2 regions of the Mycolicibacterium rhodesiae NBB3 genome follow, and region 2 is predicted to be linked to the other one. Evidence: predicted binding sites of a transcription regulator. Region 2 holds the regulator's gene; the other holds the start of a gene.
What was found. The regulator HspR, encoded in region 2, represses chaperone genes until heat shock. The targets are predictions, from matches to a motif close to ANNTGAGTNNNNNNNACTCANNT.
Positions count from the first base shown of each region.

Region 1 (9,077 bases), 2.8 Mb from region 2:
CTGGAGCTGGCGTTTGGTCTTGACACCCTCGACGGACACCCGCAACCAGCCACGAGTCTCGCGGCCGGCCATGATCATCGGCTCGACGTGATCGCGGTCGAGCAGCTTCTCGGTGTCCTCGCGCGGCACTCGGACCATGAGCCCGCCCTGGCCGCTGACACACACCGACATGTTGCCGTCGATGAGGAACGCCAGCCCGCCGAACATCCGCTTCTCGTCGAGACCGCGCTCGCCGGCGAGGAGTTCGCGGACACGGTGAGCCAGGTCTTCGTCGTAGGACATGCGGTCAACCTAGCGTCGATAGAGCACTCAGGGTCGTGACCGGTGAACGATCACGACCCTGAGTGCATCTTCGATCAGGCGGCGACCGACGCTTCGGCCTCGGCGGGCGCAAGCGCCTGCGCGATGATGTCGGCCACGTCGACCATCGGCTTGACCTCCAGCGATTCGAGCACGTCGGCTGGGACGTCGTCCAGGTCGGCCTCGTTGCGCTGGGGGATGAAAACCGTTGACAGCCCGGCTCGTTGCGCCGCCAGCAGCTTCTGCTTGACCCCGCCGATCGGCAACACGCGGCCGTTGAGCGTCACCTCACCGGTCATGCCGACGTCGGAGCGGACCTGCCGCCCGGTGGCCATCGACACCAGCGCCGTCACCATCGTCACGCCGGCCGACGGACCGTCCTTGGGCACCGCACCCGCGGGCACGTGCACGTGGATCCGGCGGTCCAGGGACTTCGGGTCGACACCCAGCTGCTCGGCGTGCGCACGCACGTAGGACAGCGCGATCTGCGCCGATTCCTTCATGACGTCGCCGAGCTGACCTGTCAGCTGCAGGCCGGCCTCACCATCGGTGGCCCCGGCCTCGATGTAGAGCACATCGCCGCCCAGACCCGTGACGGCCAGTCCGGTGGCCACACCGGGCACCGCGGTGCGCTCCGCGGACTCCGGCAGGAACCGCGGACGACCCAGGTAGTCAACGAGATCCGGCTCGTCGATGGTCAACGACTGATCGTCGTCAGAAGCCAACTTCGTCGTCGCCTTGCGCAATGCCTTGGCCAGCAGGCGCTCGAACTGCCGCACACCCGGTTCGCGGGTGTAGTCGGCTGCGATCTTACGCAGCGCGTCCTCGGTCACCGTCACCTCTGCCTCGGTGAGCGCCGCACGCTCGGCCTGCCGGGGGAGCAGGAAGTCGCGCGCGATCGCAACCTTGTCGTCTTCGGTGTAGCCGTCGATCTGGATCAGCTCCATGCGGTCCAGCAGCGCCGACGGGATGTTCTCGATGAGGTTGGCCGTCGCCAGGAACACGACGTCCGACAGGTCGAGATCCAGCTCCAGGTAGTGGTCGCGGAACGTGTGGTTCTGCGCCGGGTCCAGCACCTCCAGCAGAGCCGCCGAGGGATCGCCCCGGTAGTCGGAACCGACCTTGTCGATTTCGTCGAGCAGCACGACGGGGTTCATCGACCCCGCCTCGCCGATCGCGCGGACGATTCGGCCGGGCAGCGCACCCACGTAGGTACGACGGTGGCCACGGATCTCGGCCTCGTCGCGCACGCCGCCGAGCGCGACGCGAACGAACTTGCGGCCCAGCGCCCGAGCGACGCTTTCGCCCAGCGAGGTCTTACCGACGCCAGGGGGACCGGCCAGCACCATCACGGCGCCGGAGCCGCGGCCGCCGACGACAGCCATCCCGCGCTGTGCGCGCCGGGCGCGCACGGCCAGATACTCGACGATGCGGTCCTTGACGTCCTCCAGCCCGTGGTGGTCCGCGTCGAGGATCTCGCGAGCCGACTTCAGGTCGGTGGAGTCCTCGGTCGTGACGTTCCACGGCAGGTCCAGCACCGTGTCCAGCCACGTCCGGATCCAGCCGCCCTCGGGGCTCTGTTCGCTCGAGCGCTCCAGCTTGCCGACCTCGCGCAACGCGGCTTCGCGCACCTTCTCCGGCAGATCGGCCGCCTCGACCCGGGCCCGGTAATCGTCGGATCCGTCGGGCTCACCCTCGCCCAGTTCCTTGCGGATCGCGGCGAGCTGCTGGCGCAGCAGGAACTCCTTCTGCGTCTTCTCCATGCCCTCACGCACGTCGTCGGCGATCTTGTCGGTCACCTCGACCTCGGCCAGGTGGTCACCGGTCCATTCGATAAGCGCGTTCAGCCGCGCGCCGACATCGGGGGTCTCCAGCAGCTGGCGCTTCTGCACCTGCGTCAGGTACGACGCATATCCGGCCGTGTCCGCCAGCGCGGACGGGTCGGTGAGTTGGTTGACGAAGTCGATGATCTGCCAGGCCTCGCGGCGTTGCAGCATCGCCAGCAGCAGCTTCTTGTAGTCGGCCGCCAGCGTGCGGACCTCGTCGGTTGCTGGCGGTTCTTCGACCTCGGTCACCTCGACCCACAACGCCGTGCCGGGGCCGTTGGCGCCCGCACCGATGTGTGCGCGCTTGGTCCCGCGCACCACGGCTGCAGTGCCGCTACCGCCCGCGATCCGGCCGACCTGGACGATCGACGCCAGCACGCCGTACGACGCGTAGCGATCCTCCAGGCGCGGTGCGATCAGGAGCTCACCCGATTCCGACGCCTTCGCCGCGTCGACCGCGGCACGGGCGGCGTCGTCGAGCTCGATCGGCACCACCATGCCGGGCAGCACGATCGATTCGCTCAGAAACAGCACCGGCACTGATTTGGCTTCAGCCATATCTCCTCCAAAGTTCAGTCAGATCGACTCAACCCTGAGGAGGGGTGGTTTGTTCCCCGGGACCCGGCTGGCGCGTTCACTCTGCGCGTAGGCCGGAAAACCGCGGCCAACTGCGGCGTGGACGCTGGGCCCACGCGAAGCCGGGGAAGTCAACGCAGAGAATGACAGGAAGCCTGCCGTTCGGGGGGTACGGCAGGCTTCCTGTTTGTGGGTGGGACTCAGGTGGTGGCTTGCGCCCCCAGCACCCGCTGGATGTCGGGCCTCATCTGCTCCAGCTGCTGACCCCAGTAGCCCCAGCTGTGCGTGCCGTTCGCCGGGAAGTTGAACACGCCGTTGGTGCCACCCGCGGCAACGTAGTTGTCCTTGAAGCTCACGTTGGTGCGCAACGTCAAGCCCTCGAGGAACTGCGCGGCCATCAGGTTGCCGCCACCACCGCTGGTGTCCAGATCCGACGGCGTTCCCGAGCCGCAGTAGATCCAGATCCTGGTGTTGTTGGCGACCAGCTGATTGATGTTGACCATCGGGTCGTTGCGCTTCCACGCGGGATCCGAGGACGGACCCCACATGCTCTCGGCGTTGTAGCCGCCCGCATCGTTCATCGCCAGCCCGATCAGCATCGGCCACCAGCCTTCGGACGGATTGAGGAAGCCCGAAAGTGATGCGGCGTAGATGAACTGCTGCGGGTGGTAGATCGAGTATGTCAGCGCTGCGGCGCCGGCCATCGAGATGCCGACGACAGCGTTGCCGGTCTTCGACACACCCTTGTTGGCCTCCAGCCAACCGGGGAGTTCCTGGGTCAGGAAGGTCTCCCACTTGTACGTGTAGTTCTGACCGTTACCCCGTGACGGCTGGTACCAGTCGGTGTAGAAGCTGGACATGCCGCCGACCGGCATGACCGTCGACAGCCCCGAACCGTAGTACCACTCGAACGCCGGGGTGTTGATGTCCCAGCCGTTGAAATCATCCTGCGCGCGCAGACCGTCGAGCAGATAGACCGCGTGCGGACCGCCGCCCTGGAACTGCACCCGGATGTTGCGGTTCATCGACGGTGAGAACACATCCAGATACTCGACGGGCAAACCCGGCCTGGAAAACGCGCCAGCGGTCGCCGAACCCCCGACGAAGCCGATCAGGCCGGGCAGCGTCGCCGCCGCCACGGCGCCAGCCGCCAGCCGGCGCAACCACTTACCTCGTAACCTCACATTGAACTTCATAACGGCAACCAACCCACCTTTCATCACCTGGCGCAAAGCCTTTGCCATTGCTCTGCATGCGTAATGAAACACGTGGTTCCGGCGAGTCCGGCTGCTCAACACTCGGTTGCGATATCGCGTTTGGCTAACGATTGCGACTCGGCGAGGACTCACGAAAGGCTGTTTTACCGTGTGACCAGTGGGAATCATGTGACTAGAGGGAAAGAGCGAGCAAACTACGACTCGCCGGGGACGAGGCGGCGCAGTTGCGTGACGTGCCCGGGTTGCAGTTCGTCGAGCGATGTCACGCCGAGCAGCCGCATGGTTCGGCTGACCTGCCCCGACAGAATCTCGATCGCGCGGTCGACACCGGCCTCCCCGCCGGCCATCAGGCCGTACAGATAGGCGCGGCCCACCAGGGTGAAGCGCGCGCCCAGCGCGACCGCGGCCACGATGTCCGCGCCGGACATGATGCCGGTGTCCAGCAATACCTCGGTGTCACGTCCTAGTTCGCGCGCGACGCGGGGCAACAGGTGAAACGGCACCGGCGCACGGTCCAGCTGCCTGCCGCCGTGATTCGACAGCACGATGCCGTCGACACCGAGATCGACCACCGACCTCGCGTCGTCGAGCGTCTGAATTCCCTTGACCACCAGTTTGTTCGGCCACTGGGATTTGATCCAGGCCAGGTCGTCGAAGGTCACGGTGGGGTCGAACATGGTGTCCAGGTATTCGGCGACGGTGCCGGGCCAGCGGTCAAGCGATGCGAACGACAGCGGTTCGGTGGTCAGCAGGTCGAACCACCAGCGGGGGTGCGCGACGGCGTCCAGGACGGTCTTCAGCGTCAACGCAGGAGGAATCGACATTCCGTTGCGGGTGTCGCGGAGCCGGGCTCCCGCGACCGGTACGTCGACCGTGACGAGCAGCGTGTCGAACCCCGCGGCCGCCGCCCGCTCGACCAACGCCATCGACCGGTCCCGGTCCTTCCACATGTACAACTGAAACCAGTTGCGTCCGTGTGGGTTTGCCTCCTTGACCGCTTCGATGGAGGCAGTGCCCAGGGTGGACAGCGAGAACGGGATACCTGCGCGGGCCGCAGCGTGCGCGCCCGCGACCTCGCCTTCGGTCTGCATCAACCGGGTGAACCCTGTCGGGGCGATGCCGAACGGCTGTGCCACCCGGTCGCCGAGCACGGTGGCAGCAGTGTCGACCTTGGCGACATCGCGCAGGATCGTCGGGTGGAATTCGATGTCGCGGAACGCCTGTCGCGCCCGGGCCAGCGACAGCTCCTCTTCTGCCGCGCCGTCGGTGTAGTCGAATGCTGCTTTGGGCGTGCGGCGTCTGGCGACCCGGCGCAGGTCCTCGATCGTCAGCGCGCTGTCGAGTCGCCTGCGCGTCGGACTCAGGCGGGGCTTCTGGAACTGCAGCAGTGCCGCGAGTTCCTGCGGTCGGGGTGGGCGGCGCTTCATCTCATCGCTGCTCTCAGTCCTTTGCCGCGGCCAACGCGCGCCGCAGACTTTCCCGACGCTCGTCGATGGCGCGCCCGAAGTCTTGCAACAACACCGGCTTTCGCGACACCAGGTCCTCGACGACCTCTCGGTCGATCCGCAGTACGGTGACTTCCTCCAACGCATAGGCCGCGGCGCTGACCGGCTCGAGAGTGAGGGTGGTCTGTCCGAGGAAGTCGCCCGCTTCCAGCGTCCGCACGGGGATGATCCCGCCCGCGTCGTCGGTCGCGGCGAGCCTGACCTTTCCGTTGACGATGAACGTCATCCGCTTGGGGATCTGCCCGCTGTACTGGATGTACTCGTCGGCGCCGTAACGCGTGAGCCGGACCCGGGTGAGGAGGTCCTCCTGGTCCTCATGGGTCAGCCGCAGTGTCGGCGCGATGATCCGCAACGAGGTCTGCACCCGTTCCGTCGTCGCGAACTCGTCTTCTGCCTCGTCGAGGTGCAGGCCGGCCCGCCGCGACGCATACCAGACCCAGCGCAGGAACTGAGATTTGGCGGCGAAGTCATCAGCGGGAGAGCGCAGCGGAATTCCCGTGCTGTAGTCCATGGCACCGGAACGGACACTGGACGGCGTAGCACCCGGCCGCAGCTGCGGCAGCATGACCGCCACCCGGTTCAGCATCGCGATGACGTCGTCGGGTGGGTCGTCGACCGAGAAGACGGTGGAGACACTCAGGGAGTGTGCGCCGGGCGGGCGGCTGAAGTTCTTGAACGACGCCGCGGCCAGCGCCGAGTTGGGCATGATCATCATGCCGCCGCCGGTGTCGATATGCGTTGCCCGCCAGTTCACTTCCACCACGCGGCCGCGCGCCGTCGGGGTGTCGATCCAGTCGCCGAGCTGAAATGGCTGTTCGAACAACAGCAGCAGGCCCGAGATGATCTGCCCCACCGAGTTCTGCAGTGCAAGGCCTAGCACGATCGACGACACGCCGAGCGCGGTGAACAGGCCGCCCACGTTCGCGCCCCAGATGTAGGCGAGCATGATGCCGACACCGACGGCGATCACTGCGAAGCGGGCGACGTCGAGAAAGATCGACGGGATTCGCTTGCGCCAGCTGCCTTCCGGCGCACCCGCGAACATCGTGGCGTTCAGACCGGACAGCACGAGGACCAGGACGACGAACCCGAACACCGTCGCCACCACGCGAACCGGCGTCGCCTCGCCGGAGATCTGGATGGCCTGCACCAGCAGGATCAGCAGCGCACCGAGCGGCAGGATGTAGTTGCGCACCAGATGCACCGGGCGGGCCAACGGGTTCGACCGGCGCAGCAGCGCGTTGTGCACCTCCGTGAGAGCCACCAGGCAGACGGGAAAGCCGATGGCGACGGCCACGGCCCAGTAGAACCATGGCGAATCGAACACGCTGCTCACTGCTGCGCCAATCGCCAAACAGGTTGTTCTTCACCGTCGACGGTGATCACGCCCGCGGCGGTGAAGCTGCGGCTGTCACGCATCTGGTCGTAGACCGTGGAGGTGACGTAGACGCCGGGTTGTGGTGAGCCGCTCTGCACTTGATACGCGAGGTTCACCGCCGATCCCCACATGTCGTAGGCGAGGGTGGAGCGAGCGACCAGTCCGCTGGTCACGGTCCCGGTGTCGATACCGGCTCGCAGGCTCAGGTCGTGTCCGGTCTCGCCGTTGAACCGTTCGATGATCCGTTGCATCTCGATGGCGAAATCAACTGTGCGTCTGACATTGTCGAGGCGCGGAACACTCAAGCCGCAGCTGGCCAGATAGCCGTTGTGCAGCGTCCGCACCTGCTCGACGCCGAGATTGTCTGCAGCGGCATCGAATTGACGCGTCAGCTTGTTGACGATCGTGAGCAGCTCATCGGAGCTCAGCTGGGGGGACAGGTCGTCCAGGCCGACGATGTCGGCGAAGATCACCGTGACGTCCTGATGGTCCTGGGAGATCGTCTCCTCACCCTCGCGGTAACGCTGCACCACCGGCTCCGGCATCAGGGACAACATCAGCCGGTCGTTCTCGCGGCGCTGCTCGGCGAGCAGGTCCTCCTTGATGGCCAGATTGCGGCTCATCTCGTTGAAAGCGACGGTGAGGTCGCCGAACTCGTCGCGTGAGTGGACGGGCAGGTTGATGTTGTAATCCCCGGAACTGATCTTCTGGGCGCCGGTTTCGAGTCTCCGGATCGGTCTGACGAACAACCGCGCGAGCAACATCGCCGCAAGACACACGACGAAGATGATCGCGACCGTCGACAGCACCAGCGTGCGGGTGAACGCGGATACCGGCGCGAACGCCTCCGCCGTGTTGATCTTGGCGATCACGTTCCACCGCAGGCCCTCGATGTCGGCCGGGGCGTACGCCTGCAGCGTCTCTTGACCGAGATAGTCCTGGGCGATCAGCGTGCCCGCCTGGCCCCGCTGCGCGAGCTTGGTGGCCTCCGTCGGCACCGGTTGGATCAAGGTCGTGCCGCCCCGCTGGATCGCTTCGGCAGCGATGTCGGGTGCGGTGCCCGCGTCGACGACGTCGCGTTTGTAGGCCTCGGGGTCCTCGATGAACATTCGGGAATCCGATCGCATGAGGTCGTCGGGTCCGACTATGAAGGTCTCACCGGTCTCGCCCATACCGGACTCTTGCCAGCGCCGATCCATGGTCATCAACCTGTTGATCTTCGAGATCGGAAACTGCAGGGCGAGCACACCTTCCACGCTGCCCTGCGGACCGACGGGCGACAGGAACCACGCGGTCGGCTCGTCGGCCGGTTCGTACTCGCCGAAGTCGGTGATGCCGACGTAGTCGACGGTGTTCGATTCGAGCGCCTCCTTGTACGCGGAAGCCAGCAAGCCGCCCTTGAAGGGACCGGTGAACACGTTCGTGCCGAGATCCACGCCTTTGTACGCGGTGTAGACGACGTTGCCACGGGTATCGAAGAGCAACGCGTCCTCGAACTCGAATCGCTGCACTATCTCGCGGAAGAAGTCGTTGTAGCGCGCGTTGGCGGCCGACCAGGTGCTGCCGTCGCCGGCGTTGTCGAACTGGATCGACTTGTCCCAGTCGGCGAACGGGGCGGTGTAGTAGGCCTGCAGGTAGCGCGACGCGTTCGTCCTGGGCAGCACCGCGTCGACGTCGACCTCTTCGCCGATCGCAGCCTTCTGCGGTGCGAACTGTTGTGTGTAGTAGTCGACGAGAGACTGCTGCTGAGCCGGGTTGATCGTCGCCGCGTTGAGTTGGTCGAAGCCTGCGGTGAAAGCTCCGATGGCCTCGATCGACGTCGCGCCCCGCGAGTAGATCACCAGCGAGTTCTTCAGATCCCCGATGCCTTCCCGCAGCTGACGGCTCTGTGACTGGCGGATCTCGGTCAGCCGGTCGAAAACCGACTCCCGCAATGACGACCGGCCCGATTGGTAACCGATCGCGCCGACGACGGCCGCCGACAGGACGCTCGTGACGAGGAGCATCATCAGCAACTTCGACTGAATGCTCATCCTGGACATGACGCGACGCCGCAGACTTCGGGGTTTCGGTGCCGGACGGGTCGACGTCGACGTATCCGGATCGGTAGGTGTCGTCATTGAATCGCAAAGACTATCCTGCAAAACTTGCACGTGAGGTGGCTGTGGGCGAATTCTTGACATCCGATGGCGCGGATCCGTTCGATCTGAGGCGCTTCGTCGACGCCCAGGAACGCGTCTACTCCTCAGTGCTCTCCGAGCTGCGCGACGGACGC
Region 1 covers NC_016604.1:4,921,233-4,930,309, forward strand. The annotation lists gene MYCRHN_RS23680 (TfoX/Sxy family protein) at 1-282, opposite strand, end outside; gene lon (endopeptidase La) at 357-2,684, opposite strand; gene MYCRHN_RS23690 (esterase family protein) at 2,903-3,898, opposite strand; gene MYCRHN_RS23695 (alpha-hydroxy acid oxidase) at 4,114-5,346, opposite strand; gene MYCRHN_RS23700 (mechanosensitive ion channel domain-containing protein) at 5,360-6,760, opposite strand; gene MYCRHN_RS23705 (adenylate/guanylate cyclase domain-containing protein) at 6,757-8,922, opposite strand; gene MYCRHN_RS23710 (DUF1810 domain-containing protein) at 8,967-9,077, shown strand, end outside.
Region 1: lon (endopeptidase La) is a predicted target of HspR. The motif match lies at 2,696-2,718, and genes of this name have one in related genera.

Region 2 (9,077 bases):
CAGTCCGGCCCCCGGAGCCGCTGGGGCGGCGACATCCAGCCCCAGTGGGCCGGGACCGGACGACTTCCCGGGCGAGAGTCCCGAGGAGGCGGGTAAGGCGGCGGAGCTGATCGCGGACCTGCAGCGAGTGCAGGCGGACTTCGCCAATTACCGCAAGCGGGCGATGCGCGACCAGCAGCTCACGGCCGATCGCGCCAAAGCGTCGGTGATAAAGCAGCTGCTTCCGGTTCTCGACGATCTCGAACGGGCGCGCAGCCATGGTGACCTGGATGCCGGTCCGCTGAAGTCGGTCGCCGACAAGCTGTCGACCGCCCTTGAGGGACTCGGCCTTTCGGGCTTCGGTGAGGAGGGCGACGCCTTCGACCCCGCGCTGCACGAGGCAGTGCAACACGAAGGTGAGGGCACCCACCCGATCGTCGGAACCGTCATGCGCCGCGGCTACAAAGTCGGCGACCAAGTCGTGCGCCACGCCATGGTGGGCGTGGTCGACACGATCCCCGATGCCGCCGATAACACCGGCTCAGACGCACAAGACACCGCAGAATCAGACTAAGAACTAGTCATCAGGTAAGGAGGTGACGCGGTATGGCCCAGCGTGAGTGGGTCGAAAAGGACTTCTACAAGGAGCTCGGCGTCGCCTCTGACGCCAGCGAGCAGGACATCAAGCGGGCGGCCCGAAAGCTGCTCGCGGAGAACCATCCCGACCGCAACCCCGGCAATCAGGCGGCTGAAGACCGCTACAAGGCCGTGTCGGAAGCCAAGGAAGTGCTGTCGGACCCTGCCAAGCGCAAGGAGTACGACGAGACCAGAAGGCTTTTCGCCAACGGCGGGTTCGGTCGCGGTCGCTTCGGTGGCGGAGGTGGCGGCAACTTCGGTGGATTCGGTTCCGAGGGCGGCGAATTCAACCTGAACGATCTGTTCGACGCGGCGGGCCAGACCGGCGGCGCCAACATCGGGGATCTGTTCGGCGGTCTGTTCGGGCGCGGAGCTCAACAGCCGCGGCCTTCTCGGCCACGACGGGGTAACGACCTCGAGACCGAGACCGAGTTGTCCTTTCTCGAAGCCACCAAGGGCGTGATGATGCCGTTGCGGCTCACCAGCCCCGCCCCGTGTACCAACTGCCATGGCAGCGGTGCACGACCGGGCACCAGCCCGAAGGTGTGCCCGAACTGCAACGGGTCGGGCGTGATCAACCGCAACCAGGGGGCGTTCGGATTCTCCGAACCGTGCACAGAGTGCCGGGGCAGCGGATCGATCATCGAAAACCCCTGCGACGAATGCAAGGGCACCGGTGTGACGACCAGGACCCGCACCATCAACGTGCGGATCCCACCGGGCGTCGAGGACGGTCAGCGTATCCGGCTGGCCGGCCAGGGCGAGGCCGGGCTGCGCGGCGCTCCCTCGGGTGACCTCTATGTCACCGTGCACGTCAAAGCGGACAAGGTGTTCGGCCGCAACGGTGACGACCTCACCGTCAGTGTGCCGGTCAGCTTTCACGAATTGGCCCTCGGCACAACACTTTCAGTCCCGACACTGGAAGGCAAGGTCGGTGTCCGGGTGCCCAAGGGCACGTCCGACGGCAGGATTCTTCGGGTTCGCGGACGTGGAGTGCCGAAGCGGTCGGGCGGCCACGGCGATCTGCTCGTCACCGTGAAGGTGGCGGTGCCGCCGGACGTGGAGGGTGAGGCCGCCGAAGCGTTGGAGGCCTACGCGAAAGCCGAAAAGGCCAGTGGTTTCGATCCGCGGGCGAATTGGGCGGGTGCGTGATGAGCGCCAAGCGATCGAGTGACGGCGCCCACACCTTCCTGATCTCGGTGGCCGCCGAGCTGGCCGGTATGCATGCGCAGACTCTGCGCACATACGACCGGCTCGGTCTGGTCAGTCCGCAGCGCACCTCCGGCGGTGGGCGGCGCTATTCGCAGCATGATGTCGATCTGCTCCGCGAAGTGCAGCGACTGTCGCAGGACGAGGGTGTCAACCTCGCAGGCATCAAGCGGATCATCGAGCTCACCAACCAGGTGGAGGCGTTGCAGAGCCGCCTGCAGGAGATGGCTCGCGAGATCGACGAGCTGCGTTCGGCCCCCAGGGGCAAGAGCACGGCCCTGGTAGTCTGGCAGCCTCGCCACAAGCGCTGAGTCGGATCACCTGCACCACGTCTGGAAGTCTTTACTGTCGAATCCCGCGCAGCCGCGACTGTCGACCTTCGATGCGGCGATGTAGGGGCGATCGCCGGATCCCGTGAAGTAATAGTAGTTTTCGTCATCCTCGCCGTATAGCCACCAGTCGCCGGATCCGCTGTTCATCACAGTGGGCGTAAACGTCCATAATGACGATTCGCGGGGAATGACGTTGGACGGCTCTGTGATGAGTAGCCACGTATTCGACACGACGTTTGTGCTCAGCGCGACGAGGGCGCCCGCTGCGAGTGCGAGTAGGACACCGACCGTGGTCAGTGTGGCTGTTCCCTTGACCTGCACTAGGTCACCGTGACCGTAAAGCGCGCCGTCTCCGATTCGCCGGGCACCGCGGAGCGGTATCCGCCGCTGCGCAGCGAATCGGTCGGCGCGGCCATCGGTTCGATGGCGATGAGGTCGTCGCTGTCGGGTGCGAAGATTTGCGCTGCGGGATAACCCGTCTCGAACCGAACATCGATGCGGCGTTCGCCTCCGGTGAGTGAGAACACTGCCCCGGTGGGCACGTTGTCGAAGCCGTCGTCATAGGTGACCGACTCCAGCGACTTGTCGAGGGCGTCCCAGTCGTCGTGCTGTCCGGTCGGGATACCCCGGCTGTCCACCGGCAGATGCCGCATCGCCGGGGTGCTCAGCCGCCACTGCGCGCGCGGCACGCCGGGTATCGTGAAGTACGGGTGATAGCCGAAACACAGTGGCACGGAGGCTGATCCCGTCGCGGTCACGGTGGTCTCGATGGTGAGGGTGCGATCCGACAGCGTGACGGCCTGGGTCAGCACGTGGGGGAACGGGAAGGCCGCAAGCAGTGCTGGCTGCGCTGCGAAGTCCACGACGGCGGTCAGCGAGGTCGGCGACTGTGCGGTGATCTGCCAACCCGGATATGCCGCGAGGACACCGTGGATGGGCAGACCGTTGTCGTCGGTGCGCACTCCGCCTTTCCCGGGTGTGAGGGTGACCAGGACGCCGTTGCTCTCGTACTCGCGGGCTCCCAGCCGGTTCGCCCACGGGTAGAGGATCGGGATGCCCATCGTCTTGCCGTTGCTCACATAGGCGTCCAGTCCGCGGCGCTGCCCGAGGAACTCGTCAACGCCGTCGGCGAGCGAGGTGCCGATCATGCCGGCGCCCGGTACGAAGGTGGCCGTCAGCGAGGATGACGGGTCGTGAATCGTTATGGGCTCCAAATCGGGCATGTCCGAGATCCTGCCATGCTCGCGGTCGCGTCGTAACCGATCAGCCCGTCAACGGATCGTGCTGAATACGTTCGGCCGGAGCGCCTTTGGCGAGCAGTGCCGCCTTGGTGGCCTCGACCATCTCCGGACCGCCACAGATGAGGATCTGCCGATCACCCCACCCGCCGTACCGCGTGACGACATCCGGGAGCAGCCCCGTCTGGCGGACATGCAGACCGCGCGGCGGCGAGACGAGGGGGAAGTCCGCTGCCCACGGCGGATCGGTGTTGAACTCCGACACCGGCGTCACCGACAGCCACGGATTCTGCGAGACGATCTGCCACAGGGTGTGCAGATCGTAGAGCTCGCAGGGAAAGCGGGTACCGAAGAAAAGATGCACCCGCGGATTGACGGCCTTGCGGGTGAGATCCATGATCAGCGCCCGCAGGGGGGCGAGGCCGGTGCTGCCGGCGACCATGAGGACGTCACCTCCGTCGCGGTCTACGTGCATGCCGCCGTGCGGGTTGGACATGCGCCACCGGTCGCCGGGCCTCGTCTCACCGACGATCGCCGGACTCACCATGCCGCCGGGCACCGAACGGACGTGAAATTCGATTTTGCCGTCGCGGTCGGCGGGGATCGATGGGCTGAGGTAGCGCCACCGGCGCGGCCACTGCGGCACCTGGACGGTGACGTACTGACCAGGGTGGTAGTACAGCGGGTGGTCGAGCTGCAACCGGATCATCGAGACGTCTCGGGCGGGTCGGATGTGTTCGATCACCGTGCCGTCGCAGTAGGGCGGACCCTGCTCGGCGTCCGCCGCACCCCGCATCACCCCGACGAACAGTGCGACCGCGTCGTGAGCCGTTTGCTCGAGCCTGTCATCCCACGCGTCGATCAGCTGGGTGCGAAACGTCGTGAGCAGTGCATCCCGGAGGCTGTCGTAATGCCGTTGCGTGACACCGTATTTGCGATGGTCGCGACCCAGTTGCGCGAGGAAGGCCACCGGCGCCTCGGCCCGCTGGTCGACGAGCTCGCCCAACACCCACGTCATTGCCTGCGCGAAGGCGCTGCGCTGCGCGGTCATGTCCGGGGGGAACAGATCGCGAACGGAAGTGTCGATGGCGAACCAGCGGGTGTAGAAACGCCGGATCAGGTCGTCGGAGCCGAGCGCAGGGTCGACGGCGTCACGCAGCGTTCGCAGCGCATCACGATCATCGAGCCCCACGTCGTTCGATAGTAAGCGCCGCGGTGACCACCAGTGCGATACCGAGCAGTGACCAGCAGGTCAGCACCACGATCGGCAGCGCGCCGCCGGCCCCGTCGAAGAATGCGGTTGACCGAAGCAGGGTGGCGTTGGCGCCCTGGGGTAGCCATTGACCCAGCTGACCCCAGCCGGTGGGCAGCATCTCCGGCGCGCTGGTCAGCCCCGACAGGGGGTTGCCGATCAACAGGGCGGCGACCGCGCCGAGAGCCAGCCCGAACCGGCCGAACAGCGAGCCGAGCCCGAGCATGGTCAACCCTGCGGCCAGAATGCCCAGCGACAAGCCGCCGGCGACGCCCCAGAAGTTCGCGTCGATCGAGCCGAGGACGTAGCGCAACAGCGCCGCGATGCTCACACCCGCGACACCGGCGAAGATTACGACGGCGGTGAACCGGGTCCAGACCTCGCGCTTGAGCGCGAGCACGAGAGCGACCGCGGGCAGCAGTCCGGCGAGGGTGATCGGTAATGCCGACGCGGCCAGCCCGGCGCCGCGCGGATCCTGGACGGTCGGCGGGGCCAGATCCTCGGTGGCCAAGGGAACTCCGGTTTTCGCGGCGATGCCATTGGCCATCTGGGTGAGCATCTGCGCGACCATCGGGCTGCCGCCGGTGGCGGTCAGCAGACGCGGTCCGTCGGGGCCGAAAGCGATGCCGCCGTAGACGTCCCGGTTGCGGATCGCATCCCGCAGCGCCTCCTCGCCGGGGTAGTAGGTGATCGTGAAGGCGCCCGGCGCCTGCTTCTGAAGAGTGGCCGCGACTTCTCCACTTGCCGACTGGGGGCCGGCCGCGCCGATCGGCACGGCGTGCGGTGCTGTACGCGCGGCGGGCAGAGCGAACGCGATCGCGACGAGGGCGATCGCGACGGTGAGCACCGCGATGATGCCGGTCGCCCGGATCGCGGCGGGCGGCTCGTGTACGGGTACGGCGTGGGTGTGCCGGTGCGCGGTGTCCGTCACCATCATCGACCTCTTTTCATTCATCGTTGAATTAATGCGGCTGAGCGTAACGCGCGGGCGCGATGATTTCAACAGTCATTGAAATGCTATCGTCGATAGATGCCGTCACCAGCGAAGACGACCAAACGCCGGGGGCGCCGCCAGGGTGATCCGGTATCGCGCGACGCCGTCCTGGCAGCGGCAAAGGTGCGGTTCGCGACGGAGGGTTACGAGAAGACGACCCTGCGGGCGATCGCCGACGACGCCCACGTGGACCCGTCGATGTTGCTGTACCTGTTCGGCTCGAAGGCCGATCTGTTCCGCGAGTCACTGCGGCTCATCGTCGATCCGAGCGCGCTGGTGGCCGCGCTCACTGGAAGCTCCGACGACGACCCCGACATCGGGACCCGGATGGTGCGGACGTACCTGCGAATCTGGGAAGCACCCGACACCGGACCGAGCATGGTGGCGATGCTGCAGTCGGCCACCTCCAACTCCGACGCCCACGATGCGTTCCGCGCGTTCATGCAGAACTACGTGCTGACCGCCGTGTCCGGTGTGCTCGGGGGTGGGGAACAGGCCCGGTTGCGCTCGATGCTCGCCGCGAGCCAGCTGGTCGGCGCGGCGGTGCTGCGCTACGTGATGAAGGTGCCACCGCTGGCGACGCTGTCCGACGACGAACTGGTGCGGTTGATCGCGCCGACGGTGACGCGCTACCTCACTGCTGACGCCGATGAACTCGGGCTGCCCGACGTGGGGTGAGTTTCGTTCAGCCCGTGAATTCCCTTGAACAGCACCAAAAGTCCGATCACGACCAGGATTCCCGCGATGAGCACGGCGTGCTGGCGCTCCATCCACCCCTTGAGCCGCGTCAGCGGCGCATCGAGCCGCTCAGGCGACACCGCGTAGGCCAGGATCGGTAGCGCGACGGTCGAACCGGCGACCACGACGAACCAGAGGACGGCGAGCCACACGCGGGTATCTGCCATCCCCGTCGTGCCGATGGCCAAACCCGCTGCGGCACATATGAACAGCACCTTGGGGTTGACGATGGTGAGGACGAGGCCCGTCAGGCCCGCGCGAGCGGGAGTGAGCTTCGACATGCTCTGCAGCCATTTGGGAGTGTGCGCAGACTTCTTGCGATTGAGCCATCGGTAGATGCCGAACACAATCAGCAATGCGCCCACCACGATGCGCAACCAGGACGCCCAACCGGGTGGCTTGCCGCCGAGGCCCCCGATCAGACTCGACAGCTCGAGGAAGACACTCGTCAGCGCTGCCAGACCAACGAGCCAACCCGCGAGGAAGGCCAGCCCCGCCGGTCGCGGGCGGGGGGTGTGCAGCACCAACACCGCGGGGATGACCGATATCGGCGAGAGCGCCACGACCAGAGCCAGCGGGACGAGCTCGATAAGTACCGATCCCCAATCGCCCGACAATGCTCGCCCTTTCGTCGCATCATTCGACATGCAACCTAGCAATCATTGGCCGGCAGGACGGATCGTATGAACCGATGGACACCCTTGGCCCTTGCGTACGCCTTCTCGGCGATCGCGATCCACGTTCCCGCACCCGCGGCTGCCGACACCTGTCAGCCGTGCGCCGACGTGCTCGCACAGGAGATGAGATGGCTGGCGGCGATCACGGCCGGCGACGTCGCGACCGTCGAGTCGATCCTGGGTCCGGCATTCAAACACATCAACTCCGACGGCCGGCTGATCGACCGTGCCGAGGAGATTGCGAGCACCCAGCCCTTACCGTTCACGATGAACCCGTCCGAGCAGCTCGTCGACATCGCCGGCAACACCGCGGTCGTCCACGGCGTCAACACGTTGATGCAAGGCGGCCAGGTGATCGGCGTCGAGCGATTCACCGACGTCTTCGAGTTGCGGAACGGACAGTGGATGGCGCTGTCCGCTCAGGAGACCGCAACCTGAGCTGAAATCGCCGCCTGCAGCTCTTTTCCCAGCTAGGCTGCACATCGGTTACCGCCGCTTTGTAGCCACCCCGTGGAGAATGGAGAGGCCATGCGGCTTCGTCCCGGCCTACGTGTCCTTGTCGCTTTGCTCGCCGTTCTGTCGATGACGGCCGCCTCGACGACGGCTTGCTCGCGCACCAAAGAGTCGCCCGTGCCGCAGGCCGGGGTGAACGCGGGCCCCGACGGCAAGCCTGCCCCGTTCAGGGAACCCGTGCGGCTCTCCAGTGCGGACGGGGTGCTCGAGGTTCGGCTGTCGGCGCACCAGGGCACCGTCAATCTCGACACCGTCAAAGAGCCGGTGACCAATTTCCTCGTCTTCGGGTACGACCTGATCAAGGGTTCCTCGTCGGACGGATCGACGAAGGGTGACAATCTCTATCCCGCGCCAACGCTGCATGTGGAGCCGGGCGAGAAGCTGATCGTCCGCTACGACAACGACCTTCAGGATCTGACCATCGAAGACTTCTACGACCCCGCCATGACGCCCAAGGGCGGTGAGGTGCCGCTGTATCCGCCGCAACTCAAGGAGTCGCCGCTGAACCTGCATACCCACGGATTGCACATCAGCCCGTCGGGCAACGCCGACAACGTGCTGCTGTCGATCCCCCCGGGGATGGGCAACACCTTCACCTACGATGTGCCCGCGAACATGCCCAACGGGCTGTACTGGTATCACAGTCACCGCCACACCATGACCTCCCAGCAGACGTACGCCGGATTGGCCGGGCTGTTGGAGATCGGACGTCCCGACGGGAATCTGCCGCTGGTCACGCAGAACGATATCCCCATACGCAACATGGCAATTCAGTACAACTATGTGTTCGACCGTAAGGGCGAAGGTCATCAGCTCAACAACTACAGCTGGCCGCAGTGGGCGAGCACCCTCAAACCCCCGGAAGGGACCCAACTCGCCGACGGCACGTATCGGCCGAGCCTGGCTCCGGTGAACATCGCCGACACCTCCATGGGCTCCCAATACCTGACGCCCTGGTGGTCCGGCCCGCTGTCCCCGTTGAACAACCGAGGTCAGACCCAGTTCATCCCGTCGAACCTGATGAGTTTCGACAGCCCGACCACAAAGGTGGCCGAGGACCCCGAGCTGCCGGAGAATCAGCGCGATGTGCAGTTCACTGTCAACGGTCAGTTCCAGCCGGAGCTCAAGATCAAGCCGGGTCAGACGGAGATCTGGGTTGTGGCCAACATCAGTGACATCGCCTACATGACGGTCAGATTGACCGAGACCGCGACCGGCAACCATCCGAAGTTCGCGATCGTCGGCCAGGACGGCAACCCCTACACCCAGGTCGGCCGGCCGGTCTACGGAGACGGAACGACCCTGAGCGTACCGCCGGGATCGCGCTATGCGATCGCGGTGACGATGCCCACGGAGGGCGATCTGGTCCTGGAGTTCCCACCGGATCCGAAAGCCAAGCCGATCGTGAATCCTGGTGTGCTGTATACGAACAACGGCACCAAGGACACGCCCGCATTGCTGGGGACGCTGACCGTGGATCCGAAGTTCCTCAGCTTCGCCGACGGGTTC
Region 2 covers NC_016604.1:1,351,111-1,360,187, reverse strand. The annotation lists gene grpE (nucleotide exchange factor GrpE) at 1-553, shown strand, start outside; gene dnaJ (molecular chaperone DnaJ) at 586-1,767, shown strand; gene MYCRHN_RS06570 (heat shock protein transcriptional repressor HspR) at 1,767-2,135, shown strand; gene MYCRHN_RS06565 (hypothetical protein) at 2,142-2,477, opposite strand; gene MYCRHN_RS06560 (aldose 1-epimerase) at 2,477-3,379, opposite strand; gene MYCRHN_RS06555 (FAD-binding oxidoreductase) at 3,420-4,586, opposite strand; gene MYCRHN_RS06550 (hypothetical protein) at 4,573-5,580, opposite strand; gene MYCRHN_RS06545 (TetR/AcrR family transcriptional regulator) at 5,677-6,318, shown strand; gene MYCRHN_RS06540 (GAP family protein) at 6,270-6,995, opposite strand; gene MYCRHN_RS06535 (nuclear transport factor 2 family protein) at 7,062-7,493, shown strand; gene MYCRHN_RS06530 (multicopper oxidase domain-containing protein) at 7,584-9,077, shown strand, end outside.